2 regions of the Variovorax sp. LG9.2 genome follow, and region 2 is predicted to be linked to the other one. Evidence: predicted binding sites of a transcription regulator. Region 2 holds the regulator's gene; the other holds the start of a gene.

Region 1 (10,636 bases), on a different contig from region 2:
AGACATACATCGTCGTCTCGGGAGGCAGGGCCAGAAGGCGGTGCATCGAGCGGTACAGCTGGTGTGCTTCCCCGCCGGGGAAATCGGCGCGAGCGCTGCCGACGTCAGGCATGAAAAGCGTGTCGCCGACGAAGACTGAATCGTCGATGAGGTAGGCCATGTCGGCCGGGGTATGACCGGGCACCAGCATCGCCGTGGCCTCGGCCTCGCCGATCCGGAACGTTTCACCGTCTTTGAACAGGTGGTCGAACTGGCTACCGTCGGGAAGGAAGCTGCGCTCCAGGTTGTAGAGCTTCTTGAAGGTGGCCTGCACCGTCCGAATGTTTTCGCCGATGGCGATGCGGCCACCGACGCGCTGCTGCAGGTAGCGCGCACCGGACAAATGGTCCGCGTGCGCGTGGGTCTCGAGAATCCAGTCGACATGAAGCGCGTGTTCGACGACATAGGCCAGCACCTGATCCGCCGAGGTGGTGCTGGTGTGGCCCGATTTGAAGTCGTAGTCGAGCACCGGGTCGATGACCGCGGCGCGCTGCGTGGCGGGGTCCCACACAACATAGCTCACTGTCCAGGTCTTCGGGTCGAAGAAGGCTTGTGTCGTGATTCGAGCGTTCATAGTGAACTCCGATTTTTGGTTTTCGATCTATTGAAGTATAGTATATATATAAATATAATGAAGAGAACCGATTGACCTGCTGTCCGCTCAACATACTGCTGCACTGACGCTCCATGAAACGCCCGAAAACCGTCATCGATCCCGAAGTCCTCCGCCATGCCGCAGACGAGGCTGTCAGCGCCCTCAAGCTGCTGGCCAACGTCGAGCGCATGCTGCTGCTGTGCCAGCTTGCGCAAGGCGAGATGTGCGTCAGTGAACTCGAAGAACATCTGGAGATCCGTCAACCAACGCTTTCACAGCAGCTCGGCGTGCTGCGCACAGAGGGGGTCGTCAGCACGCGCCGTCAGGGCAAGAACATTTTCTACAGCGTCGCCGACCCAAACCTGCTCGAGATCCTGGCCGTGCTCTACCGGCTCTACTGTCCCAAGGAACAATGATGTCCATCGCCTGGAATGAATTCACCCCCTGGTCCACCTTGGCCGGTGGGATGCTCATAGGTCTGGCCGCGGCGATGTTCGTGCTGCTGAACGGCCGCATCGCCGGTATCAGTGGCGTCATCGGCGGGCTGTTCAAGCCGAACAAGGGCGACCTGGCCTGGCGTGCCGCATTCGTGCTGGGCCTCGTGGGTGCGCCCTGGGTCTATGAGTTGGTCGCGGCGCTTCCCAAACCCCGAATCGATGCGTCTTTTGGTGCTTTGGTGATCGCCGGCCTGCTGGTGGGTGTGGGCACTCGGTACGGGTCGGGTTGCACCAGTGGACATGGCGTGTGCGGGTTGGCGCGTTTGTCGCCGAGATCGATGGTCGCCACTGGGGCCTTCATGGTCGCTGGCTTCGCGACCGTGTTCATCATCCGCCATTGGCTTGGCAACTGAGGAGACATTGAATGACCGTTTTTACATCGTTGCTGGCCGGCCTCGTCTTCGGACTTGGCCTCATCGTGTCTGGCATGGCTAATCCGGCCAAGGTGCTGGGCTTCCTGGACCTGGGTGGCGCCTGGGACCCTTCGCTGGCTTTTGTGATGGCGGGCGCGATTGCCGTCGGAGCGCTGGCGTTCGCGCTGGCCAGCAAGCGCACCGTGTCATTCCTCGGTGCGCCGATGAAGTTGCCCACGGCGCGGGACATCGACAGTCGTCTGCTGATCGGCAGCGTCGTATTCGGTATCGGATGGGGTGTCGCCGGTTTCTGCCCTGGGCCCGGTCTGGTCGCACTGGGAATGGGCGAGGTCAAGGCGCTTGTCTTCGTAGCGGCGATGCTCGTGGGCATGGGCGCCTTCGAACTGCTCGAGCGTCGCAAGCAGCCTGCCGGCCTTCGACCCACCTGAGTCAGAGCGATGTCCGCCGTCCTCGCCTGGCTGAGTACTCTGGTGACCATCGCAGTGTTGATGGCGTACGAGACGGTGCTCATGGTCGCGCAGCGACGCCGCCCCGAGCGCATGGCACGCAGCGCGCATGCGGCGCTGCGGGAAGACTGGTTCATTGCCGTGTCGCAGAACCCTGGCTCGGAGATTCTCGCGGTGCAGACGCTGCGAAACTCGCTGATGTCGGCGACCATGACGGCATCGACAGCGATGCTTGGATTGATCGGCACTGTCACTCTTGCTGCACCCTCACTGCATGCGAGCCTGGATGAAGCGGCGATGCTGCCGAGCCTGACTCCGAAGCTGGTGCTCGAGCTCCTGTTGCTTGCGTTGCTGTTCGCCTCACTGGTGTGCTCGGCAATGGCTGTTCGCTACTACAACCATGTGGGTTTCATCAGCGGCATGCCGGTGGAGTCCGCATTGCGCAAGCGCTGGAATCAGGCCGGCATCGCCTACGTGCGTCGCGCCGGCTTGTTGTATAGCTGGGGTCTGCGTCACCTTATATTGGTAGCCCCGATCCTTGCTTGCCTGCTCCACCCCTTCGCAGGGCCGGTCGCGGCGACCGTTTTAGTCCTCGTCCTGGTCCGATTCGACAAGGTAGCCGCCAGCGGATCGCCCAACTCCACGGCGTATTTGGGAATCCGTTCCAACTGATCGACAGCCGCTCAGTTAGGCGGTACCTGCGAGAACTCTTCAAACCCGGCGATGGCATGGGCTGCCTGCGTCAGCGAAGGGCCCCGCCCATGATTAGCCTTGCCGATGGTGCCGAGTACGCTGGCCGCGATCAAGCCCGGGCCAATTGCGATTCGCATGATGCGGTCAGCGGTGCCGACGTTGGGCTTCATTTATTGTTCCTTTGGACAATCATCACCATGGCGCTGCGAGCTGGACTGGCATGTGATGTGGATCAATAAATCAGGCTGTCGGATGGCCGCGTCGAACTTCAGAGGCCAACAAGGCCCAAGTTTCAACCCGCACGATCTATTTGGGAGCGGGTTTTTCTTTGGCCGGGAAGTTGCTTTGCGCCGATGAACCGCACACCCCTTTGACAACGTCGGTCCCCTCGGCTTGCCTGCATGCATGCAGGCAAGTTCTGAGAAGATTGCTTATGGCTTATCGATTGCATTACTGGCCGACCATTCAGGGCCGCGGTGAATTCGTGCGACTGGCGCTCGAAGCTGCCGGCGCCGAGTACGTCGACGTCGCGCGTCAATCGCCTGCGAAGGGTGGTGTTGAAGCGGCGCTGGGGCGCAGCCTGCAAGATCCGAAGAATCCGCGCGCATCGTTCGCGCCGCCGTTCCTTGTCGATGGCGAAGTTGTGGTCGGGCAAACCGCCGCCATCCTTCTATACCTCGGGTCGCGGCTCGGCCTCGCGGGCGAGGTCGATGGGCTGTGGACGCATCAGTTGCAATTGACCATCGCCGACGCGGTGGCCGAGGCACACGACACGCACCATCCGATCTCGGTCGATGCCTATTACGAAGACCAGCGTGCTGCCGCCTTGGAGCGTGCCAAGGCCTTTCGGGAAGAGCGCATGCCGAAGTTCCTGGGATGGTTCGAGCAGATCTTGCAACGCAATCCGGCTGGCGATCTGCATCTGGTTGGCAGTGCGCTCACCTACGCGGACCTGTCGCTGTTCCAGTTGGTCGCCGGTCTGCGCTATGCGTTTCCCAAAGCCACTGCACGCGTTCTGGCCGACACGCCTCTCGTTTCCAAGCTTCACGGCAATGTGAGTCGCCGCGAGCGGGTGCACGCCTATCTGCAGAGTCCGCGCCGCATCGCCTTCAACGAAGAGGGCATCTTCAGGCACTACCCGGAACTTGACGGCTAATCGCTCGGCTCGTCGTCGAGATCGCTGTTCGTGTGGTGGTCGCCATCACGCCTGCTCCCGTCCTTGCGGATGCGCAGCGCAGTGTCGTAGAGCGCATTGCGCGGCGCGCCGCTGATCTCCGCGGCGAGGCGCACGGCGGTCTTCACCGGCAGCTCTTCGAGCAGCAGTCGCAGCACACGTTCGCCTTCCGCGCCATCATCGACAGCGACTGTCATCGGATGCAAAGCGAGTGCGAATTCCCCGCGCGTGCGGTCTCGTCCCGCGGTGAACCACGCCGGTAGCTCGCTGGCAGCCAGGGTAACGATCTCTTCGAATTGCTTGGTCAGTTCACGACCGATAGTGATCCGCCGGTCGCCCAGCACGGTCAGCGCTCTGGCCACGGCTTCGATGCGGTGCGGTGCTTCGAGCAAGACGACAGCGCGCGGTTCCAACGCGAGCGCTTGCACGGCCGTGTCGCGTTCGCCAGCCTTGCTTGGCAGAAAGCCCGCGAAGACGAAAGCGCTGCTGTCGTCACCACCCGCGACGAGACCCGCAGCGCTGATCAGCGTGGTAACGGCGCTCGCGCCCGGCAAGGGAAGCACGCGAAGCCCGGCTGCGCGCACGGCAGCCACCAGCCGCGCGCCGGGATCGCTCACGCCCGGCGTGCCGGCGTCGCTCACATACGCGATGCGTTCGCCTTGAGACAGGCGTGCGATGACGCCCTGCGCCCCTTCGGCTTCGTTGTGCTGGTGCAGCGCGAGCAACTGGCCGCCGGGTCGGTCGATGCCATAGGCCCGCAACAAGCTTTGCGTATGCCGAGTGTCTTCGCAGGCGACAGCGTCGACCATCTGCAAAACATGCAGCGCGCGCAACGTGATGTCGGCCAGGTTGCCGATCGGCGTAGCGACGACGTAGAGCGTGCTCTGGGGATAATCCTGTCTGCCCGCGGCATCGCCAGCGGCCGAGAGGGCTGCGCCGAACGACGCGGCGGTGATTGAAGCCAATGGTTTCTCCGGGACAACAACAGGATCGCAGGGATGGCGACAACTAAAACCACCAAGCAGCGTGGCGATGCAGCCGAAGACGCCGCGCTCGAACACCTGCAGGACGCCGGACTGGTACCGGTCGCCCGCAATTATCGAACGCCGGGTCGCGGCGGCGGCGAGATCGATTTGATCATGCGCGATCCACGCGACGGCACACTCGTGTTCGTGGAGGTGCGGCAGCGAGCGAGCGGTACGCATGGCGGCGCTGGCGGCAGCATCACCGGCGTCAAGCAGCGCCGCATCATCTTCGCCGCGCGCCACTACCTCAGCCGGCTGCGCACACTGCCGCCGTGCCGGTTCGATGTGGTGCTGGTCGAGGAAAAAATCGAGTGGCTGAAAGGCGCCTTCGACGCGGGTCACTAATGGATCGAACGATTTGTTGCAGTGCCTGTCGCTATCATCCGACCCCAAATGCTTGAGCAACGGATACAGCAGCACTTCATCGACAGCGCCGACCTCAAATACCAGGCGGGCCCGGCGCTCAGCAAACCGATTTCGCAAGCGATGCAGGCGCTGCTGGCCTGCGTGACCAGCGGCGGCAAGGTGCTGGCCTGTGGCTCCGGCGTGTCGGGGCTGCTGGCAGCGCAGTTCGCTGCGCACTTCGTCGGCCGGTTCGAGCGCGAGCGACCCGAGCTCGCCGCCATCGCCTTGCCCGGTGACGCCACCGATCCGGCGGCCGACACGCCTGGCGCCATCGACAGCGACCGCTTTGCGCGCCAGCTGCGGGCGCTAGGCCACGCCGGCGACGTGTTGCTGGTGCTCAGCGCCAGCGGCCAGTCGTCCGCGGTGCTGGCGGCGGTCACGGCGGCGCATGCGCGCGACATGACCGTCGTTGCGCTGTTGGGCCATGCGGCCGGCAGTGGCGGCGCCATAGGCCGCGCATTGCGCGAAACAGACGTACAGGTCACGGTGCCGCACGAACGCGCGGCACGCATCCACGAAGTCCACCTCCTCGCGCTGCATTGCCTGTGCGACGGAGTGGACGCCCAATTACTCGGAGAACAGGAAGGTTCCACATGACGATTCCAACGACATCGACCCGCAGCATCGCCACGGCGATGGCCGCACTCACGCTGGGCGCCGCCTTGGTGGCCGGCCTTTCCGGCTGCGTGCCGCTGGTCATCGGCGGAGCCGCGGCGGCTGGTGCCGGCCTGGTCGCGACCGATCGCCGCAGCTCCGGCGCCCAGCTGGACGACCAGGGCATCGAACTGCGCGGCGCCGCACGCATCCGCGAGATCGCGAACGACGACATGAACGTCACGCTGGTGAGTTTCAACCGGCAGGTGCTGATGGTCGGTACCGTCGGCAGCGAGGCCGACAAGCGTCGCGCCGAAGAGGTCTTGCGCCGCGTCGACAACGTGCGGTCAGTGGTGAATGAACTCGTGGTCGGCCCGTCGAGTTCGTTCCCGCAGCGTTCCAACGACACCTACATCACCGGCAAGGTGAAGGCATCGTTGCTCGACGCCAAGGACATCTTCGCCAACTCGTTCAAGATCGTGACCGAGCGCGGCACCGTCTACATCATGGGCATCGCGACCCGCCGCGAGACCGATCGCGCGACCGATATCACGCGCGGTGTTTCGGGGGTCGACCGCGTGGTGCGTGTGGTCGAAATCGTCAGCGACGCGGACCTGGCGAATCAGACGCGTGCCAACAGCGCACCGGCACCGGTCTCGTCGCCCTCGAGCGTGTCGCCCGCCCCGACCTCACGCTCCAACGTCCCGCTGCCGCCGATGGAGCCGCTGCCTGCGCCGAGCGGCGGCGCCAGCACCACGCCGGTTCGCTAGCAGAGCGAGCGCTGTTCCTATTTCAGCCTGGTGATAAGGCTGGAAGTATCCCAGCGCTTGCCGCCGGCCTGTTGCACTTCGGCGTAGAACTTGTCGACCAGTTGCGTCACCGGCAGCTGCGCGCCGTTGCGTTTGGCTTCGTCGAACACCAGGCCCAGGTCCTTGCGCATCCAGTCGACCGCGAAGCCGAAATCGAACTTGCCCTCGATCATCGTTTTGCCGCGGTTTTCCATTTGCCAGCTCTGCGCTGCGCCCTTGCTGATGACACCGAGCACCGCTTCCATGTCGAGACCGGCGCGCTGGCCGAAGGCGATGGCTTCCGACAATCCCTGCACGAGTCCCGCGATGCAGATCTGATTGACCATCTTCGCCAACTGGCCCGCACCGCTTTCACCCAGCAGGGTCACCGCGCGTGCGAAGGCGTCGATCACCGGCTTGACCTGTGCGAACGTGGCGGCGTTGCCACCGCACATCACGGTCAGCGCGCCGTTTTGAGCGCCCGCCTGCCCGCCCGACACCGGCGCATCGATGAACTGCAGGCCCAGAGCCAGGCCAGCTTTGGACAACTCGCGCGCGACATCGGCCGAGGCCGTGGTGTGGTCGACGAACACCGAGCCCTTCTTCATGCCCGCAAAAGCGCCATCGGCACCCAGCACCACCGAGCGCAGATCGTCATCGTTGCCTACGCAGCAAAAAACGATGTCCGCATCGGCCACGGTTTCGCGCGGCGTGGCCGCATGACCGAGCTTGGCCACCGCGCCCGCTGCAGCAATCTCCTTTTGCCAGGCAGCGGACTTGGCGGCGGTGCGGTTGTAAACCGTCACACTGTGCCCCGCCAAAGCAAGGTGCCCGGCCATTGGGTAACCCATCACGCCCAGGCCGAGAAAAGCGACCTTGTGCGAAGGGACGAGGGAATAGATTTTGGTATTGAGGCTGCTCATGCCCCGAGCTTAGCGCCGCGAGCTCAGACTATGGCGAAATGCTCGGTGCCGGCAGACAGATCTTGCGACTTGGCGCGCCGGCTGTTCAGTTTGATCTGCAGACGCAGGTCGTTCGCCGAATCGGCATTGCGAATGGCGTCGTCGAAAGTGATCGCGTTGTTTTCGAACAGATCGAACAGCGCCTGGTCGAAAGTCTGCATGCCCAGGTTGCGGCTCTTCTTCATGATCTCCTTGATCTCGCCGACCTCGCCCTTGAAGATCATGTCGGAGATCAGGGGCGTGTTGAGCAAAATCTCGACCGCTGCGATGCGCCCCTGGCCGTCTTCGGTCGGAATCAGGCGCTGCGACACCAGGGAGCGCAGGTTCAGGGACAAGTCCATCAACAACTGGTTGCGGCGCTCTTCCGGAAAGAAATTGATGATGCGGTCGAGCGCCTGGTTGGCGCTGTTGGCATGCAGCGTCGCCATGCAAAGGTGACCGGTTTCGGCGAATGCGACGGCATGCTCCATCGTCTCGCGATCGCGGATTTCGCCCATCAAAATGACGTCGGGCGCCTGGCGCAGCGTGTTCTTGAGAGCGGCCTCCCAGCTGTCGGTGTCGATGCCCACTTCGCGCTGCGTTACCACGCAGTTTTTGTGCGGGTGCACGAACTCGACCGGGTCTTCGACAGTCACGATGTGGCCGTATGAATTTTCATTGCGCCAGTCGATCATGGCGGCCAGCGTGGTCGACTTGCCCGAGCCCGTGGCGCCAACCAGGATGGTCAGGCCGCGCTTGGTCATCGCCACGTCCTTGAGCACCTGCGGCATACCGAGGCCGTCGATGGTCGGAAGCTTGGCGGGAATGGTCCGCATCACCATGCCGACCTTGCCCTGCTGCACGAATGCGTTGACGCGAAAGCGCCCGACACCGGTCGGCGAGATCGCGAAGTTGCATTCCTTGGTCCGCTCGAACTCGGCCGTCTGGCGGTCGTTCATGACCGATCGGGTGAGCGCCAGCGTGTGCTGCGAACCGAGCGCCTGGCCCGACACCTTGGTCACTTTGCCGTCGACCTTGATGGCCGGCGGGAAGTCGGCGGTGATGAACAAGTCGCTGCCGTTGCGGCTCACCATGAGCTTGAGCAGTTCGTTGATGAACTGGCTGGCCTGATCGCGTTCCATGTGTCTGCTCCGGAGAAATCCAGAAAAAAAATCAGCCCGGGAAGTTCTCGGGGATCTTGGCTTTGCCGCGTGCCTCGGCGGATGAAATCACGCTGCGGCGCACCAGGTCGGTCAGGTTCTGGTCGAGCGTCTGCATGCCCTGACCGCTGCCAGTTTGAATCGACGAGTACATCTGCGCAACCTTGCCCTCGCGGATCAGATTGCGAATGGCCGGCGTGCCCAGCATGATCTCGTGCGCCGCAACGCGGCCCTGGCCGTCCTTGGTCTTGCACAGCGTCTGAGAAATCACCGCTTGAAGCGACTCCGACAGCATGGCGCGGATCATGTCTTTCTCTTCGCCCGGGAACACGTCGATGATCCGGTCGATGGTCTTGGCCGCCGACGAGGTGTGCAGAGTGCCGAACACCAGATGGCCCGTTTCAGCCGCCGTCATGGCCAGGCGAATCGTTTCCAGGTCGCGCATTTCGCCAACCAGAATCGCATCAGGATCTTCGCGCAGGGCAGAGCGCAGAGCGGCCGCGAAAGACAGCGTCATCGGCCCGACTTCGCGCTGATTGATCAGGCACTTTTTCGATTCGTGGACGAATTCGATCGGGTCCTCTACCGTCAGGATGTGGCCGTACTCGGTTTCGTTCAGGTAATTGACCATCGCGGCGAGCGTGGTCGATTTGCCCGAGCCGGTCGGGCCTGTCACCAGCACCAGGCCGCGCGGCTTCAATGCGAGTTCGCCGAAGATCTTGGGCGCGTTGAGTTGCTCCAGCGACAGGATCTTCGAAGGAATGGTCCGGAATACCGCCGCAGCGCCGCGCGACTGGTTGAAGGCATTCACCCGAAAGCGGGCCAGGCCATCGATCTCGAAAGAGAAGTCGACTTCCAGAAATTCTTCGTAGTGTTTGCGGTGCGTGTCGCTCATGATGTCGTACACCATGGCGTGCACCGCCTTGTGATCGAGCGCGTCGACATTGATGCGCCTCACGTCGCCATGCACCCGGATCATCGGCGGCAAGCCGGACGAGAGATGCAAGTCCGAAGCCTTGTTTTTGACGCTGAACGCCAGCAGTTGGGTAATGTCCACGGGGTCCTCGAATGGGTCGGTGACGTTTTGATACGCTTTTGACGATTATGACGATGATTTGTGACAACCTCCAGCAAGTTACCTCCCGGATCGTGACGGCTTGCACAGCCGCCGGACGGGATCCGGCGAGCGTGCGCTTGCTTGCGGTATCGAAAACCTTCCCAGCAGAGGCGGTCCGCGATGCGTATGGAGCAGGTCAACGCGCTTTTGGGGAAAACTACATTCAGGAGGGTGTGGGCAAGATCCAGTCCTTGGCGGACCTTCGTGCCGAACTTGAGTGGCACTGCATCGGCCCGCTCCAGAGCAACAAGACCCGTCTGGTGGCCGAGCATTTCGACTGGGTGCACAGCGTCGACCGACTGAAGATCGCCCAGCGCCTGAGCGAGCAGCGGCCGGCTGATTTGCCCCCGCTTCAGGTCTGTTTGCAGGTCAATGTCGATGGCGGTGCCAACAAGTCGGGTGTGTCGCCGGAGGAGGCGGTGGCGCTTGCGCAGGATGTTGCGGCGTTGCCACGGTTGCGGCTGCGGGGGCTCATGGCGATCCCGGAACCGGCGGCCGGCTTCGACGCGCAGCGGGCGCTTTTCATGACGGCGGCTGCAGTTTTCGACCGGATAAACGCGGCGGGCATCGAGCTCGATACGCTGTCGCTGGGCATGAGCGCCGATCTGGAAGCCGCCATCGCTGCCGGCAGCACGATGGTGCGCGTCGGCACCGCCATCTTCGGCGGGCGCTGACCGCGTCGGCATAACGCCCTGCGCTGCGCGCATAAGTCATGGCGCAGTCGCAGGGCAAGGTCTATCGTCGACGGCATCCACCCAACACACGGAAGCCTCGAATGAGCGAAAAAC
Region 2 (10,636 bases):
AGGCGTCGATCGATGCACGCAGCGGACGGCGCACGAAGCGCCCCAAGAAACGAACCACCAGCTTGCGAAGCTCGCTGTACCAGAGCACTGCGCTCGCCATCGCGATGCACACGAGCCACTCGTCGAAGGAGAGCGGCGCGGTGCCGAAGGCCAGGTTGAGAAAGCCGAGGTGGACCACCGCCACCTGCAACAAGGCAGACAGCGCGACTGCGCCCCACAGCCAGCGATTCACGAAGAGATGCGAGAAGGCGCTCTTGCTGTCGGAGCGTGCGTTGAAGCAGTTGAAGAGCTGCGCCAGCACGAGCACGGTGAAGCCGGCGGTGCGGGTGGTCGCGAGGTCATCGCTTCCTTCGACCATGCCACCGGGCAGGAAAAGGTCGATGGTCAGCAGGGTGGTCAGCGCCATCACCAGGCCGATCTGGACCACGCCCGACCACATCCGCGCATCGATCACGCGCTCCGCGCGGCCACGCGGCTTGCGAGCCATGACGTCGTCGGTCGGCGGGTCGACGCCCATCGCCAGCGCGGGACCCGAGTCGGTGATGAGGTTGATCCAGAGAATCTGCGTGGCCAGCAACGGCAACACGACCGTGCCGCCGTCACCAGCACCACCGCCGCCACTTCCAACCAACCCCAGCATGCCGGCACCGACCACGCCCAGAAACACGGTGAGCACCTCGCCCATGTTGGACGAGAGCAGGTAGCGCAATGCCTTGCGGATGCTGTCGAAGATGCCGCGCCCTTCGCGCACCGCCGCGACGATGGTCGCGAAGTTGTCGTCGACCAGGATCATCCGCGCGGCCTCTTTGGTGACCTCGGTGCCGGTCACGCCCATGGCGATGCCGATATCCGCCGCCTTCAGTGCGGGCGCGTCGTTGACGCCGTCTCCGGTCATGGCGACGACGCTGCCATCGGCTTGCAGCGCGGCGACGATGCGCAGTTTGTGGGCCGGCGCCACGCGTGCGAAGACCGATGTGCGGCGCAACGCTGCAGCGAAGGCGGCATCGTCCAGCGCGTCCAATTCGAGACCGGTGAGTGCGGTCGCACCAGGCCCAACGATGCCGAGGTCCGCCGCGATCCGGCTGGCAGTGCGCGGATGGTCGCCGGTGATCATGATCACGCGGATGCCCGCGCGCAGTGCCTGCCCGATCGCCTCTGCCGCCCCGGCGCGCGGTGGATCGATGATGCCCACCGTGCCGACGTAGATGAGGTCGCGCTCCAGCCGTTCATGCGACTGCGTTGCCGAAGGATCTTCCTTCGCGGTCAGCGGACGGTAAGCCACCGCCAGCGTGCGCAAGGCGGCGTCGGAAAGCGATTCGACGTCGGCCAGGATGCCGGCGCGAAGTGCCTCGTCGAGCGCGACCACTTCCATGCCCACTCGCGCCCGGCTGCAATGGCCGAGCAACACGTCCGGTGCGCCCTTGGTGATCACCACGATCTGGTCATCGTGCGCGTGGTCGCGCTCGATGGTCGACATCATCTTGCGCTCGGAAGTGAACGGAATTTCGCCGATGCGCGCGAAGCGCTGTCGCCGCAGCTCCGTCAGCCCCATCTTGCGTTCGGCCACCAGGAACGCCGCTTCGGTGGGGTCGCCATGAATCGACCAGGTGCCGCCGGCATCCTGATGCAGCCGTGCGTCGCCGGCAAGACTGCCGCCAGAAAGCACCACGGTGAGCTCGTCACGCAACGGGCCGGCCGTTACCGCAGCGCCCTCGTGCTCGACGCGACCCAGCGGCGCATAGCCCTCGCCGGTGATGCGGGCGCTGCCGGACGCGGTCATCACGCGCTCGATCGTCATTTCCGCCCGGGTGAGCGTGCCGGTCTTGTCGGTGCAGATGACCGATGCGGCGCCCAGCGTTTCGACCGACGACAAGTTCTTGACGATGGCGTTTTGCCGGGCCATGCGCTGCACGCCCATCGCCAGCACCACCGACAAAATCGCAGGCAACCCTTCAGGCACCGCCGCTACCGCGAGCGATACGCCGAGCAGCAGCACGGCGATGACATCGGCGGCGCTGCGGATCTCGGAGATCGACAAGATCGTCGTCACCACGACCGCGGCGATGAGCACAACCGCGATGCCCAGCATGCGTCCGATGCGCGCCACCTCGACGCTCAACGGCGTCGGGGCCTCGACGGTCGCTTCGAGCATCTCGGCGATGGCGCCGATCTCGGTCTGCATGCCGGTGGCGGTGACGATTGCATGGCCGGTGCCCTGGGCGACAGCCGTGCCCTTGAAAACCATGTCGAGCCGATCGCCGAGCGCCGATGTGCCAGCCAGCTGCGCCACGCCTTTCAGCACGGCTTCGCTCTCGCCGGTCAGCGACGCCTCCAGCACCCGCAAAGACGCCGCCTGCAACAGACGGGCGTCCGCGCCCACGGCATCGCCCTCACCCAGCGCCAACAGGTCACCGGGAACCAACTCGGCACTGGGCACGCGCAGGGTCTGGCCGTCACGCACGACGGCCGATGTCACGGCGGTCATCCGCGCCAGCGCCGCCACCGCATCTCTCGCCCTGGCCTGCTGCGCATAGCCCAGCAAGCCGTTGACCAGCACGACAGCCGCGATCACCAGCGCATCCAGCGGCCAGCCTTCGAAACCTTCGATGGCCCAGGCGCCCAGAGCGATGGCGATGGCGGCGAGCAACAGGTAGACCAGCGGGTCTTGAAACTGCGCCAGCACGCGACGCCATGTCGCCACGGGCGGCACGCCGCGCAGCTCATTCGGGCCGTGCTCGGCGAGCCGCCGTTCCGCCTCTTGCGAGCTCAGCCCGTGCGTCGCGTCGGCGCCGAGCGCCTGCAGCACTTGCCCGATTGCCAGTACCGACGGATCGCCAAGACCAAGGGCTTTTGGCGCACTCATTGCGGGCTCGACAGCGTCATGTACCCCATCCAAGGCCAGTAGGTGAGCGAGAAAATCACCAGCAGCACCGCAGCAGCCAGAGTGACCATCAACCCGGTGCGAATGAAGTCGCGTGCCTCGAAGGTATCCGTGCCGTAGGCGATCATGTTCTGCGGTGCGTTCACCGGCAGGATGAAGCCAAAGCTCACGACGAACTGCAGCAGCATCGTCATGCCGATGACGTTGATGCCTGGCGTCTGCACCGCGCCCAGCACGCTGATCACGATCGGGATCATGGTGGACGCCAGCGCCGTGGCGCTCGCAAAGCCGAGATGGATGACGATGAGGAACAACGACAACAGCATCAGGATGGCGAAGGCACTGGCGCTCTGCAAGCCGAGGTGCTGCACGATCAGGTTGGCGAGCCAGCCGGCGGCGCGCGTTTGCAGCAGTGCCGTTCCCACGCTGATGCCGATGGCGAAGAGCACCACGGTGCCCCACGGGAAGCCCTTCTGCGAGGTCTTCCAGTTCATCACGCCCACGCGCGGCAGCAGCATCAATGCGATGGCGGCGATGGTGGTGGAAGCGGTATCGAAGTCGTGCAGCGCTTTTTCAGACGCCCAGAACCCGAGGAGCGTCAGCACGATGGCCAGCAGCTTCCACTCGTTCGCAGTCATCTTGCCGATGGCTTCGAGCTGCCGGCGAATCGTCTCCTTGCCGCCGGCGATCTCCGACATCTCCGGCCGCATCATCCGCGTCATGATGAAGTAGAGCGCAATGGTCAGCAGCGCCGAAAACGGTGCACCGGCAACGAACCATTCGGTCCAGCTGATGGTGGTCTGAAACTGCTTCTGGATAAAGCCGGCGGCCACCATGTTCTGCGCGGCCGCCGTCTTGATGCCGATGTTCCAGATGCTCGCCGTCTGCGCAGCGGTAATGACCAGCAGGCCGGCGAAGCGGCTTCGCTTCTCGACCTTGAAGGCCAGGATGAAGCCCATCATGATCGGCACCAGACATGCGACGCGTGCAGTGGTGCTGGGCACGATGAAAGACAGTAAAAAGCCCACACCCATCGCGCCGATGACGATGTGATTGGTGCGTGCATCCACCCGCGACAACACCACCAGCGCGATGCGCCGATCGAGCCCCGTGGCCGTCATGGCCGCGGCGATGAAGCAGGCTGCAGCGACCAGTGCCACCGCGCTGTTCGAGAAGCCGGACAAGGCGAGGTTGAGTGCCGCGCCCGTGCCCATTGCCGCCGTTGCCGCCGTGGCCGCCGTCACGGGCTTGGCCGCATCCGGCGTGAAGGCCAGCAAGAACACCATCAGCGCGCCGATGACGACCGCGCTCACCGCGTAGTCGAGCGCCTCGGTCATCCAGACGATCACCGCGAAGGCGAGGATGCCCAGCATCATCTGACCCGCGGCAGGAAGGCCCGTCGCGGCTGGCAGCGAGACGATCGCAACGAGCGCGCTGAAGGCGGCGACCAGCCCGGCGCGCTTGACGACATCGCTGCCTGGCGCGACGGCGGGCGCAATCGCTGCCGCGATCGCTTGCGCCTCGACTGCGGTGGTCATGCCAACACCGCTTCGAGCGGGCGCCGCAAGGACCGAGGCATCGCGGGTCCGCGACCGAAGCGCACCACGAGGTCGGGCCGCCGGTCGCCCCATCCAAAGGCACGCGCGAGCCCGGGCCGCACGCTCGCGACCTCGACCGGCTGATTCAGCATCGCATTGCGAATCCCCAGGGCGGTCGCCTGCAACGCAAATCGCTCGTAGCAGCGCCCTGCTTCGATCCAGTGCCTCTTGTCGTTCTTCTCGGAGACGAAGACGGCGATGCCGGCGGAACTGCGCACCTGGCTCGCGTACTTGTCGTTCTCGCGCGCAGGCGTGAAGAAGCGGGCGAAGAGCATTTCGCCGAGCCATCGCGGCACCGTCGGATTGCCGGACGCACCGGAGAACAGTCCGTCGCCGGACCGGACGGCTTCCGTGTCGCCGAAGCGAAGCCATTGCTTGAGTTCAGCGACGAAAGCCGGGTCGTCGATCTGCCGCGTGTTGGCGTCCACGATGTACGCCAGCATTTTTTCTGTCGCGGCTTTGTCGCTGAGGATCAGCATCTGAACGCCGTTGCGTGTGCCCGCGCGTTCCAGCAATCCAAGTTCGTCGACCGTCAGCGGCCGGCCGTCGTAGTCGGTGCGCGTGCACTGCCTGTCGAAGATCGCCGCATAGAGGTCAGACCGGATCGCCCGGGTCGGCTCGAGCCGAACGCGCAGCGCGTCGCCCTCCATGCCTGCATCGAAGACGACATCGGCTTGCAGGCCATGCGCCGACGCCGCCTGCACCAGGTTCTCCGCGGCACAGCCGAGCGAGACGAACAGATGGTGATCGTCGGGATCGACGGCCGGGCATCTGCGCGACAGATCCGGAAGAATCGAGATGGACTGCGGCTGTATCGCGAACTTCCAGCATTGCGAGTTGTGGCTCGACGGTGCCAACGTGGCACAGCGGACCAGTTCTTCGAAGAGCGGCCGGCCACTGGTCGCCTCGGTCGTATCCCGGTGCCATGTGCTTCGCACCGCATCGGCATAGCTCGCCTCACGGCCGTCGAAGGAGCAGGCGTTCAGGAGCACAGCGCCCACGGTCGCAAAGCGCCGTCGCGTGAGGGATGCCAGAGCCGGAGTCATGCGATCACTTTCGCGCTCTCGACCACCACCTTCGGCAACATCGCCATGACGTGCGTACCTTGCCCCTGAGCCGACGTGACCGTGAGGCGGCCGCCGCAGGCCTGAACCCGGTGGCGCATTCCGGCCAGGCCGAAGCGCGACGAAGCCACCTGTTCGATGTCGAACCCGATGCCGTTGTCCAGCACCTCGACCAGGATGTTCTTTCCCGCATCGACCAGGGTGACCGAAACCGTACTGGCGCAGGCGTACTTTCCGATGTTGGTCAGGCACTCCTGCACCAGACGATAGATGGCCAGCTCACTCGCGTCGTCGCCGCGGGCCTCTTCGATCGCAGTCGTCACCGCAATCGTCGAACTCAGGCTGAAGTCCCGACACAGGATGGTCAGCGACGACGCCAGGCCCAGGTTGGCCAGCGACGACGGACACAGTCCCTCGACCACCCGGCTCTTCAATGCGATACCGCGACCGAGCATTTCAGCCAGATGCTGAAGGCGCCGATCGATCTCGGGCGACGCATGTTCGAGACGCGACTTAAGGCAAGCCACGTCGAGCTTGGCTGCTGTCAGGATGGCACCCAGTTCGTCGTGCAGTTCGCGGGCGAGCAGCGCGCGCTCCTGCTCGCGGATGCGCTGAAGGTGAGTCGCCAGGTCGCCGAGGTATCGGGCGCGGGACTCTCCGTGGGTCTGGATCGAATTGCGTTCGGGCGTCATCCGGAGGGTTCCTCGATCAATGGCTGAAAAGCGGATGCTCGCGGCGAACCGTGGTTGCCGGCATGCGCTCATCGCAGTCTGCTGCGTGCCGCGTTGCAGGGCTTGATGCAGATCAAGGCTCGGCGACCTTGGCCGAGCAAATGTCAAGAAGCCTCATGTGCGTTGACGCTGCTCTGGCTCAACCCCTCAATGCGACATGAGCACAGGCAACGTCATGGATTGCAGAATCGTCCGCGTGACGCCACCGAGCACCCACTCGCGTGCGCGGCTGTGTCCGTAGCAGCCCATCACCAGCAGATCGGCACCGACATCCGCGGCCAGCGACAGCAGCTGCGCACCGGCGTCGCCTTCACCTTGCACGCCGGCCTGCATCGTCGCGGTCACGCCATGCGAATTCAGATAGTCCTGCAGCGAGCGTAGTTGCGACTCTGCCTCGTCGCCGTAGCAGACCGCATGCACGCGCGCCGCGCCTTGCAGCCAGGGCAGCGCGGCAGACACCGCACGGGCAGCTTCGCGAGTCTCTTTCCATGCCACCAGCACCGTGCGCCCGACCGGGTCGACCGACCCTGTCGTGATGTAAGGCAACACCAGCGCGGGCCGGCCGCTTTCGACCAGCACGGTGGACACGAACTCGGCAGGCAGCTCGCCGTCGTAAGCGTTGTCACCATCGCGCTGACCGAGTATCAAAAGGTCGGCATAGAGCGCGCGGCGGCCGAAGCCCCAGGGCGCATCGCTCATCGGCTCGGCCCAATGCATGTGCGGCGAGTCGCCACCGGCAGCCATGAAGGTGGCGTACGCCTTGTCGCGCGATTGCTTGTCGAGCGCCAGCATGATTGCCATGGCTTCGGCCGCACCTTCGAGGGCGGAGGGGTAGCGCACCAGCGCAGAGAGCGTGCACGGCATGCCGGTGACCTGGGCGCCGAAGGTCTCTGCCAGCTTGCGTGCAAGCTCGACGCGCGTGGCGGTGCGGGCTGAACTGTCGAGGTGAACCAGAATCGATTTAGGGGTTGTCATTGCAAATTCCTGAGTTGTCGAGGTACGAAAGAGACACCACGTATTTCAGCGGCACCACACATCGATCTGGTGGGCAAGATCGATCCAGACCGCCTGCACGGAGATGACCAGCAAGGCGACGCCGGCGAGCCGGGTTCCCCATTGCTGGCGCCATGCGCCCAAGCCGATGGCAAAGCGGTGCCACAGCCAGGGCGCGACGAGCAACGACGCACCGCTGCCGGCCGCGAACAGCACCATGATGAAAGCGCCCTGCAGCGGACCGTTGGCCAGGCTCGCCAGCATGAGCGCGGAATACAGCAGGCCGCACGGCATGGCGACCCATGCAAGACCGGTCGCGAACACGCTGGCGGCAGAGCCCGTCAAGGCGCGCAATCGCTCTGCGAGGAGACGGCCGACCCGTTGCGACCACAGCGGCTGACGCCCGGTCACGGCCAGCACCGCGCCCCAGGCCATCACGACCACGTGGAACAGCATCCAAAGGCCGCGAAGCGCGGAGACATTCACGCTGGCCCATGTCAGGCTTTGCACGGTGGCAGCGGCCAGTGCGCCTGCTGCCGCATAGCCCGCCATCCGGCCAGCTTGGAGCAGCAACGGCGCCATCGGCAAAGCAGCGGGCGTGATCGCGATGACGCCATGGCCGGGTCGAACTCCCACCCCACGCACGACACCCGCGCACGCCGCACCGCACATGGCCACGCAATGCGGACCACCCGCCAGTCCCATCAACAGCGCGGATGCGGCCAGTGCGGTTTGCATGATCAATAGCGCTGCCGAAAGAGCGTGAGCAGCGATGGTCGGCGACAGCGGTTCATGGTGCTGCGACTTTGCGTTCGATCATTCGAACGCCACTTGATCTGCATCAACGCGGACACAAAAGCCGAACGGAGAATCGAGCGGAGCAGCGCGGCGCTTTCGCTTGCTTTGCCACGCTGCACATTTCACCGCACCACCTGCCGCAAAGAGACAGCCGCCATGACACCTCAAACCATCAAAGTCGCATGCTCCAACTGCAACCTGCGCGAACTGTGCATGCCGGTCGGCCTCAACCCGGAAGAGCTTGCGCGCATCGACGACCTGGTGGCGACGCGTCGCAAGGTGAAGCGCCGCGAAACCCTCTTTCGCAATGGCGAGCGGTTCACCTCGCTCTATGCGATTCGGACTGGCGTGTTCAAGACTCGCGTGGCATCGGAAGACGGTCGCGATCAGGTCACGGGCTTCCAGATGGCCGGCGAGATCATCGGACTCGATGGCATCGTGAACGACCATCACACCTGCGACGCGGTGGCACTCGAAGACGCCGAGGTCTGCGTGATGCCGTTCGACCGCATCGAGGAGCTGTCGCGCGAGGTCACTTCACTGCAGCGCCATGTGCACCAGATCATGAGCCGCGAGATCGTGCGCGAGCACGGCGTGATGCTGCTGCTGGGCAGCATGCGTGCCGACGAGCGGTTGGCCGCCTTTCTGCTCAACCTCGTGGAACGCCTGCACGCGCGCGGCTTCTCGAAGTCCGAGCTGATGCTGCGCATGACGCGCGAAGAAATCGGCAGTTACCTCGGGCTCAAGCTGGAGACGGTGAGCCGCACCTTGTCCAAGTTCGTGGACGACCGCATCGTCGAAGTCGACATGCGGAATGTTCGGATCCTCGACGCCGATGCTTTGCGCAGGATGATCAACCCGACGGTGTGAGGCGCTAGCGCGGCGGCGGCGACGGCATGTCCTGCACCGGCGTCGTGGTGTGGTTGCGGCCCTTTTCGGCCGGCACCAGCGCCTTGTCGGCCACCGGCCCAGCCGACTTGCCCGCCAGCGTCCGATTGATCTCCAGGCCCTTCTGGTAGTAGTTTTCTTCGACCACCGGGTCTGCCGTGCTGATCGCGATCCAGGCCGACGTCAGGCTGCCGACCACCACCACGGCGGGCAGGCCCAGCACGAGCCAGACCAGCGGGAATTTCCACCACGGTCCGGAACCTTTGGAAGCAGGAGGAAGCGCGCTCATTTTCAAGTCTCCAGTCGGTTATCGGGGAATGAGGAACACGGCCTTTTCAGAGACCTGCGAGGCACCGTCGGCGGACCGCACGTTGAAGAAAACGGTGTGCGATCCGGGTGGTGCATCTTCTGCAGGCACTTGCAGCCGCACCGCCACCCAGCGCGACTCGGCCGGCCCGACATCGACCGCCTGGCTGGGCGTCGCCACGGCAAGACCCTTCAGTCCGCTGGCAGCGATGCGGTAACGCTGCGAGCGCTCGGTCGCGTTCATGATCTGCAGCCGATAGACGTTCTCGAGCCTGCCGCCATCGGCGATACGTGCAAGCGAGGTACGGTCGCGCACCACGTCGACCTTGAGCGGCACGCGCACCACCAGGCTCGCGAGCAAGCCAACGCCCAAGGCCAACAGCACGGCGCCATAGATCAGCACGCGCGGGCGAAAAACACGCCGCAGCACCTGCACCGCGCTCCAGCCACCGGCCAGCCCGTTTTGCGTGGCGTAGCGGATCAACCCGTGCGGCTGCGCCATGCGGTCCATCACCGTGTTGCAGGCGTCGACGCACAGGCCGCAGCCGATGCACTCGTACTGCAGACCCTCGCGGATGTCGATACCGGTCGGGCACACCTGCACGCACAGGCCGCAATCGATGCAGTCGCCCAGGCCCTGGGTGCGTGCGTCCTGTGCCCTGGCGTGCACGCCACGCGGTTCACCACGCGGCAAGTCGTAGCTGACGATCAGCGTGTCCTTGTCGAACATCGCGCTCTGAAAGCGTGCATACGGGCACATGTACTTGCAGACCTGCTCGCGCATGAAGCCGGCGTTACCGTAGGTGGCCAGACCGTAGAAGAAGACCCAGAAGACTTCCCACGAACCCATGCGCGTCTGCAGGAACTCCATGCCCAGCTCGCGGATGGGCGTGAAGTAGCCGACGAAGGTAAAGCCCGTCCACATCGCGATGCCGAGCCAGATGAAATGCTTGAACCACTTCTTGACCAGCTTCTCGGCCGAGAACGATTCGCCGTCGAGCCGCATGCGGGCGATGCGGCTGCCCTCGATCCGTTGCTCGATCCACATGAACATCTCGGTGTAGACCGTCTGCGGGCACGCGTACCCGCACCAGAGCCGCCCGGCCACCGCGGTGAACAAAAACAACGACAGCGCCGACAGCACCAGCAGCCCCGACAGGTAGATCAGGTCTTGCGGATACAACACCAGCCCGAAGACGTAAAAGCGCCGCGCGACCAGATCGAACAGCAGGGTCTGGCGGTCGCCCCACTGCAACCAGGGCGTGGCGTAGAAAAACAGCTGGGTGACGAACACCATCGCCCAGCGCCAGCGCGCGAACTTGCCGCGCACGCTGCGCGGATAGATCTTCTTGGTCGCTTCATAGAGCCCGCCGGCCT

Evidence for each region. The regulator FNR, encoded in region 2, switches genes on or off when oxygen is low (the NO sensors DNR and NnrR bind a similar motif). The targets are predictions, from matches to a motif close to TTGATNNNNATCAA.
Region 1: a site for FNR is predicted at 2,867-2,880, ahead of QN413_RS13945 (DUF2892 domain-containing protein). Genes of this name have one in related genera too.

Annotation. Positions count from the first base shown of each region.
Region 1 covers NZ_JASJXB010000011.1:148,971-159,606, reverse strand. The annotation lists gene QN413_RS13970 (MBL fold metallo-hydrolase) at 1-613, opposite strand, end outside; gene QN413_RS13965 (ArsR/SmtB family transcription factor) at 727-1,050, shown strand; gene QN413_RS13960 (YeeE/YedE family protein) at 1,050-1,484, shown strand; gene QN413_RS13955 (YeeE/YedE family protein) at 1,496-1,933, shown strand; gene QN413_RS13950 (DUF599 domain-containing protein) at 1,943-2,623, shown strand; gene QN413_RS13945 (DUF2892 domain-containing protein) at 2,635-2,814, opposite strand; gene QN413_RS13940 (glutathione S-transferase) at 3,078-3,800, shown strand; gene rsmI (16S rRNA (cytidine(1402)-2'-O)-methyltransferase) at 3,797-4,783, opposite strand; gene QN413_RS13930 (YraN family protein) at 4,817-5,188, shown strand; gene QN413_RS13925 (SIS domain-containing protein) at 5,237-5,845, shown strand; gene QN413_RS13920 (BON domain-containing protein) at 5,842-6,612, shown strand; gene QN413_RS13915 (NAD(P)-dependent oxidoreductase) at 6,630-7,553, opposite strand; gene QN413_RS13910 (PilT/PilU family type 4a pilus ATPase) at 7,577-8,713, opposite strand; gene QN413_RS13905 (type IV pilus twitching motility protein PilT) at 8,745-9,788, opposite strand; gene QN413_RS13900 (YggS family pyridoxal phosphate-dependent enzyme) at 9,836-10,522, shown strand; gene QN413_RS13895 (Glu/Leu/Phe/Val dehydrogenase) at 10,624-10,636, shown strand, end outside.
Region 2 covers NZ_JASJXB010000010.1:100,120-110,755, reverse strand. The annotation lists gene QN413_RS12865 (cation-translocating P-type ATPase) at 1-2,863, opposite strand, end outside; gene QN413_RS12860 (DASS family sodium-coupled anion symporter) at 2,860-4,419, opposite strand; gene QN413_RS12855 (Acg family FMN-binding oxidoreductase) at 4,416-5,525, opposite strand; gene QN413_RS12850 (sensor histidine kinase) at 5,522-6,235, opposite strand; gene QN413_RS12845 (universal stress protein) at 6,422-7,249, opposite strand; gene QN413_RS12840 (sulfite exporter TauE/SafE family protein) at 7,295-8,005, opposite strand; gene fnr (fumarate/nitrate reduction transcriptional regulator Fnr) at 8,222-8,935, shown strand; gene QN413_RS12830 (FixH family protein) at 8,940-9,242, opposite strand; gene ccoG (cytochrome c oxidase accessory protein CcoG) at 9,261-10,636, opposite strand, start outside.